Regions from separate parts of the Microbacterium sp. 22195 genome, predicted to be linked through region 1. Evidence: predicted binding sites of a transcription regulator. Region 1 holds the regulator's gene; each other region holds the start of a gene.
What was found. The regulator HrcA, encoded in region 1, represses chaperone genes, less so after heat shock. The targets are predictions, from matches to a motif close to TTNGCACTCGNNNNNNNCGAGTGCNAA.
Positions count from the first base shown of each region.

Region 2: groL (chaperonin GroEL) is a predicted target of HrcA. The motif match lies at 1,370-1,396, and genes of this name have one in related genera.
Region 3: groES (co-chaperone GroES) is a predicted target of HrcA. The motif match lies at 1,210-1,236, and genes of this name have one in related genera.

Region 1 covers NZ_JBQEPE010000001.1:245,901-248,162, forward strand. Annotated here, with positions in the region: gene hemW (radical SAM family heme chaperone HemW) at 1-629, shown strand, start outside; gene hrcA (heat-inducible transcriptional repressor HrcA) at 710-1,753, shown strand; gene dnaJ (molecular chaperone DnaJ) at 1,776-2,262, shown strand, end outside.
Region 2 covers NZ_JBQEPE010000005.1:264,287-266,548, reverse strand. Annotated here, with positions in the region: gene ACTJJ4_RS15450 (DUF2332 family protein) at 1-374, shown strand, start outside; gene ACTJJ4_RS15445 (DUF3263 domain-containing protein) at 384-641, shown strand; gene ACTJJ4_RS15440 (LytR C-terminal domain-containing protein) at 690-1,277, shown strand; gene groL (chaperonin GroEL) at 1,432-2,262, shown strand, end outside.
Region 3 covers NZ_JBQEPE010000001.1:1,423,731-1,425,992, reverse strand. Annotated here, with positions in the region: gene ACTJJ4_RS06915 (THUMP-like domain-containing protein) at 1-1,172, opposite strand, end outside; gene groES (co-chaperone GroES) at 1,321-1,617, shown strand; gene rarD (EamA family transporter RarD) at 1,692-2,262, shown strand, end outside.

The DNA of each region.
Region 1 (2,262 bases):
AGTCGCTGTCCGACTGGGAGCGATCGCTGGACACGGCTCTCGAACTCGCGCCGGACCACATCTCGGCCTACGCGCTGATCATCGAGGACGGCACGAAGCTGGCGCGGCAGATCCGTCGCGGTGAGGTGCCCGCCCCGGACGACGACCTGCAGGCCGACATGTACGAGCTCGCCGACCGGCGGCTGTCGGATGCCGGGTTCGCCTGGTACGAGGTCAGCAACTGGGCCCGCCGGCCGGAGAACGCCTCCCGCCACAACCTCGCCTACTGGCGCGGCTCCGACTGGTGGGGCTTCGGGCCCGGTGCGCACAGTCACGTCGCGGGTCTGCGCTGGTGGAACGTCAAGCACCCGGCTGCGTACGCGCAGCGGCTGGCGCTGGGGGAGTCCCCTGCGGCCGGACGCGAGCAGCCCGATCAGCAGGCGCGCACGCTGGAGCGCGTGCTGCTGCAGAGCCGCCTGGCCGAGGGGCTGCCGATCGACGACATCGCGGAGACGCACCGCGAGCGTGTCGCCGAGCTCATCTCCGACGGACTCGTCGATGCGGCATCCGCTCTGCGCGATCGGCGGGTGCGGCTGACCCTGCGCGGACGCCTGCTGGCGGATGCCGTGGTGCGGGCCCTCACGGAGTAGCCGGACCGCCTCCGGGGACCGCGCCGTTCCGACAGAGTAGGATTGGCACTCGATAGGCAGGAGTGCCAGCGGGAGGGATGATGGTCACAGAACGAGGACTCGAAGTCCTTCGCGCGATCGTGCAGGACTATGTCGCGACCCACGAGCCCGTCGGCAGCAAGTCGATCGTCGAACGGCACGCCTTCGGGGTCTCCGCCGCCACGATCCGCAACGACATGGCGCTGCTGGAGGACGAGGACCTCATCGTCGCGCCGCACACCTCGTCGGGCCGCGTGCCGACGGACAAGGGCTACCGGCTGTTCGTGAACCACCTGGCCCAGGTGCGCCCGCTCTCCACGGGGCAGCGCAACGCGATCGAGACGTTCCTGGCCGACCCCGCCGACCTCGACGATCTGATGGCGCGCACCGTGCGGGTGCTCACCCAGCTGACCGGGCAGGTCGCGCTCGCCCAGTACCCGTCATTCGCACGCGCCAGCATCACGCACATCGAGCTGGTCGCGCTCGCGCCGAACCGGATGCTCGTGGTGCTCGTCACCGATGCAGGCGGGGTGTCGCAGCGCATCGCGCCTCTGCCGATCGACCTGGACGACGCCGACGTGGCGGTGCTGCGCGCCCAGCTGGCATCCCTCATCACCGGCCGCGCGGTCAGCGAGGCGACCGATCGGATGCAGTCCGTCGGACAGCCCGATCAGACGGTGGCGGCCCCGCGCCTGCAGCCCGCGCTGATCACGCTGGCCGCGGTGATCTCGGAGGAGCTCGCCGAGTTCAGGCAGGAGCGGCTCGTGATGGCGGGTGCCGCGACGCTCGCGCGCCGCGAGCAGGACTTCCGCGGCAGCATCCATCCGCTGCTCGAAGCCATCGAGGAGCAGGTGACGCTGCTGCGCCTGATGAGCGAGATGGTCACGGACGAGCACGGCCTGGCGACCAGCATCGGCACGGAGAACGCGCCGTTCGGGCTGGGCGAGGCCTCCATCGTGGCCAGCAACTACGCCGCCCCCGGCGGCACGGCGCGGGTCGGCGTGATGGGGCCGACGCGCATGGACTATCCGAGCAACCTCGCGGCGGCCCGTGCCGTGGCGCGCTACCTGTCGCGCATGCTCGAAGAAGACGGAACGACCCGGTGACCCCGGTGTCAGAAAGGTGATCGTGGCGGACCACTACGAAGTCCTCGGGGTGTCCCGGGACGCCACTCAGGACGAGATCAAGAAGGCGTACCGCAAGCTCGCCAGGCAACTGCACCCGGACGTGAACCCGGGTGAGGAGGCGTCCGAGCGGTTCAAGCTCGTCACGCACGCCTACGACGTGCTCGGCGACGAGGAGTCGCGCCGCCGCTACGACATGGGCGGCGACGAGAACGGCGCCGGCTTCGGCGGTTTCGGCGGCTTCGGCGACATCTTCGAGACCTTCTTCGGAGCCGCAGGCGGAGGCGGCCGCTCGGCCCGGCCGCGGTCGCGCCGGGAGCGCGGTGAGGATGCGCTGGTGCGCGTGGACCTCGACCTCGGCGACGTCGTCTTCGGCGCGCACAGGGACATCGAGGTGGACACCGCGGTGCTCTGCGAGACCTGCCAGGGCACGTGCTGCCAGCCGGGCACCTCGCCGGTCACCTGCGACGTCTGCGGCGGCTCCGGGCACG
Region 2 (2,262 bases), on a different contig from region 1:
GGGAGGACGAGCGCGCCGAGCGCATCGCCGCCGCCGCCGACATCGTCGCGGCCGACCCGCCGCTGCTCATCGCAGGCGATGCCGCGCAGCGGCTGGGCGAGCTCGTGGCATCCGCGCCGCGGCAGGCGACGCTCGTGATCACCACTCCCGGTGTGCTGGTGTATCTGCCGCGAGAAGCGCGGCAGGCGCTGATCAGCGGCATCCGCTCGTCCGGCGCCCGCTGGGTGACGATCGATCCGGTGCGCCTGCATGAGGGCTGGTCGGGTGCCGACGGCGCCTTCGCGGTGGGTCTGGACGGCGATCAGGTCGCGGAAGCCGATCCTCTGGGGCGCTGGTGGGAGTGGCGCGCGGGCGTCGGGCCCGATCGCGCGTAGCCTGATGCCATGCTGGGTGAACTCTCCGATCGCGACCGCGCGATCCTGACGCTGGAAGCGGCGTGGCCGCGGCACGGCGGCATGAAGGAGGAGACGATCCGCGCGCAGCTGGGCATGAGCCCGGCGCGCTACTACCAGCTGCTCGGGCGCCTGATCGACACCGAGGAGGCCCTGGAGTTCGACCCTCTGCTGGTGCGCCGCCTGCGGAGGCTGAGGGACGCCCGCGGCCGGCAGCGCACGGCGCGCATGCGCGGATTCGCCGGCTGAGCCGACCGCTCCAGCGGTTTCCCGGGGTTCGGCCGATAGCATCGGGGGGTGTCAAAGTCCCCCCACGACCGATTCGACGACATCCCCCGCACCTCCGGACGCGTCGGCGCGCACCGCGCCGAGCAGCCGGGCATCAACGGACCCATCGCCCTGCTGTGGTCGGCGGCGGTCGCGCTGGTGCTCATCGTCATCGGGATCTTCGTCTCGATGGTGCTGATGGGGCGCATCGACCTGTTCGGCACGGCCGAGCCCGCAGCCCCCCAGACGCCCGGCGTGCTGGCCGAGATCGACACCTCTTACCAGGTGCTCATCCTCAACGCGACGCCGGAGACCGGTGTGGTCGCCCAGGTGCGGCAGAAGCTGATCGATCAGGGCTGGGCGGCGGATGCCGTGTTCGGCAGCGACGGCTCCACCACGAAGTTCGATCAGACGACCGTGTTCTATGTGAAGAAGGCTGACGAGTCCGCCGCGCTCGGCGTCGCGGAGGTCCTCGGCGGCGCGAAGACCGAGCAGAGCGACCACTACCAGTCGGTCAGCGGCGACGGCTCGCCGCAGCTGACCGTGGTGATCGGCATGGACCACGTCGGCACGACGAGCCCCGCGCCCGGCAGCGGGGAGAAGACCCCCGCGGGCTGACCCCGCGGGCTGACCCCGGGACCCGATCCGCGCTCGGCGAACGCGGCATCCGCGCGGCTTGCACTCTCATGGGTCGAGTGCCAGACTGAGTGTTAGCACTCGATCACCCTGAGTGCTAACAACATCGCCTACGTCCGGGAGGGACGAAAGACTCATGGCAAAGATCATCGCTTTCGATGAGGAGGCCCGCCGCGGCCTCGAGCGCGGCCTGAACATCCTGGCCGACGCCGTCAAGGTGACCCTCGGCCCGCGCGGTCGCAACGTCGTGCTGGAGAAGAAGTGGGGCGCCCCCACGATCACGAACGACGGCGTCTCCATCGCCAAGGAGATCGAGCTCGACGACCCGTACGAGAAGATCGGTGCGGAGCTCGTCAAGGAGGTCGCCAAGAAGACCGACGACGTCGCGGGCGACGGAACCACCACCGCGACCGTCCTCGCCCAGGCACTGGTCCGCGAGGGTCTGCGCAACGTCGCAGCCGGCGCCGACCCGATCAGCCTGAAGAAGGGCATCGAGAAGGCTGTCGCGGCCATCACCGCCGACCTGCTCGAGCACGCCAAGGAGATCGAGTCCAAGGAGCAGATCGCCGCCACCGCGTCGATCTCCGCCGCGGACCCCGAGATCGGCGCTCTCATCGCCGAGGCGATCGACAAGGTCGGCAAGGAGGGCGTCGTCACCGTCGAGGAGTCGCAGACCTTCGGCACCGAGCTCGAGCTCACCGAGGGCATGCGCTTCGACAAGGGCTACCTGAACCCCTACTTCGTCACGGACCCGGAGCGCCAGGAGGCCGTCTTCGAGGACCCGTACATCCTCATCGCCAACCAGAAGATCGGCAACATCAAGGACCTGCTGCCGGTCGTCGACAAGGTGATCCAGGACGGCAAGGAGCTCGTCATCATCGCCGAGGACGTCGAGGGCGAGGCTCTCGCGACGCTGGTGCTGAACAAGATCCGCGGCATCTTCAAGTCCGTCGCCGTCAAGGCTCCG
Region 3 (2,262 bases), 1.2 Mb from region 1:
GCGAGGATCGCCACGCGTCCGTCCGGTGTCCGGGTGAGGATCAGCGTCGCCTGCTGCGAGCCCTTCAGTGTCAGCTTCTTCCGGAACACCGCCGGGTCGATGTCCATGCCGCGCTTCTTGATCTCGAGTCGCCCGATGTCGTTCGCCCTGAGCGCCGCGTTGATGGTCTTCGGATGCACGGGCATGGTCTCTCGCACCCGGAACGACTGCACGAACGGGCTCGTCACAGCGGCGTCTCCGGTGAGGTAGGCGATCTGCTCGTCGAGCATCCCGGCATCCAGCATCCGTGCCGCGTCGCCGATCAGCCGCGCACGGATCACGGCCCCGTCGGGCTCGTGCACGAATGCGCCGAGCTCGCGGACCGGCACGTCCTCGGCATCCGACTCCGCGGTCAGCTCGTGGGTCTGCCCGCCGGCGACGATCAGCGCCGAGCGGCGGATGTCGTCGCGAGCGAGCGCGCCGCTCCACAGCACCAGCTCGACCACGCTGCCGTCGGCGCTGACCCACTGCGCCTCGACGTCGTCGGGGATGAGGTCGCGGTCCAGCCCCGGGCCGAGCTTGATCCCGGTCGGGTGGCTGCGTGCGACCTCGAAGCACCAGTCCAGAGACGGTGACCAGTCGGATGCCGACAGCCGGCGCGTCTCGCCGTGCCCGGCGGTGCGTCGGGCGGGGTCCAGCCACACCGCGCCGTCGGCGGGCACGTTGTCCTCCGCGAGACCAGTCCGCACCTCGGCATCCGCTCCGAACGGCGCGAGGTTGTACGCGGCGATCCCGGCTGTGACGGCGTCGGCGTCCACGGCAGTCACGGTCAGGCCCGCACCGGCGAAGGCGAGGCTGTCGCCGCCGATGCCGCAGCCCAGATCGGTGACCGCGGTGATGCCTGCCCGTCGCATCCGCACGGCGTGCAGCGTGGCGACGTTGAGCCGCGTGGCCTGCTCGAGGCCTGCCCGGGTGAACAGCATCCGCTCCGCGAACTCGCCGAACTTCGCCGCCGCCTTCACCCGCAGGTGCGCCTGCCCGACCACGGCCGACACGAGCTCGGGGGAGTGGCCGGCCGCGCGCAGCCGTGACACGGCGCGCGCGACGTCGCCGGACGACTCGACCGGCCCGACCTCGTCGAGCAGCGCGAGGCCGTCGCGGGTGAGCAGGGCGGTCAGCTCGGACATCTCCACCCGACCAGCCTACGGTCGTGCGTCCCGGCCCGCCCGATTGGCACTCGCATTGCATGAGTGCCAGCCGTCGGCATACACTGGAGTTAGCACCCTCGGCATGAGAGTGCTAACAGTCTTCTGATCTCAGTCACGAAAGAAGAGGTACACCGTGTCGGTTTCCATCAAGCCGCTCGAGGACCGCATCGTCATCCAGCAGGTCGAGGCAGAGCAGACCACCGCAAGCGGTCTGGTCATCCCCGACACCGCCAAGGAGAAGCCCCAGGAGGGCCAGGTCGTGGCTGTGGGCCCCGGCCGCATCGACGACAACGGCAACCGCGTTCCGCTCGACGTCGCCGTTGGCGACCGCGTGCTCTACAGCAAGTACGGCGGCACCGAGGTCAAGTTCGGCACCGACGAGTACCTCGTGCTCTCGGCTCGCGACGTCCTCGCGGTCGTCGTCCGCTGACGCTGACGTTCTCCAGGGCCCGGATGCATGGCATCCGGGCCCTTCGTCGTTCCAGGCGCCACTAGGCTTGATCGGTGAGCACGAAGAGCGCGGGGACGCTGTACACGATCGGGGCGTACCTGCTCTGGGGCGTCTTCCCGCTGTACTTCCTCCTGCTCGAACCGACCGGCCCATTCGAGGTCGTCGCATGGCGGCTGCTGCTCACGCTGGTGTTCTGCATCCTGCTGCTGGCCGTGACCCGCGGATGGGAGAAGCTGCGCATCATCTGGCGCCAGCCCAAGCTGCTGGCGCTCACAGCGCTGGCCGGTGCCCTGATCTACATCAACTGGCAGGTCTTCGTGATCGCCGCCATGAGCGGGCACGTGGTCGAGACGAGCCTGGGCTACTTCATCAACCCGATTTTCACGGTGCTGCTGGGCGTGCTGGTGCTGCACGAGCGCATCAGGATGGCGCAGTGGGTCGCGATCGGCATCGCTGCGGTCGCGGTGGGCGTGATCATCGTCGCCTACGGCGCCTTCCCGTGGATCGCCCTGTCGCTGACGGCGTCGTTCGGCCTGTACGGGCTGGTCAAGAAGAAGATCGGTCCATCGGTCGACGCGGTCAGCGGCCTCACGCTGGAGTCGTTCTGGATGATCCCGATCGCCG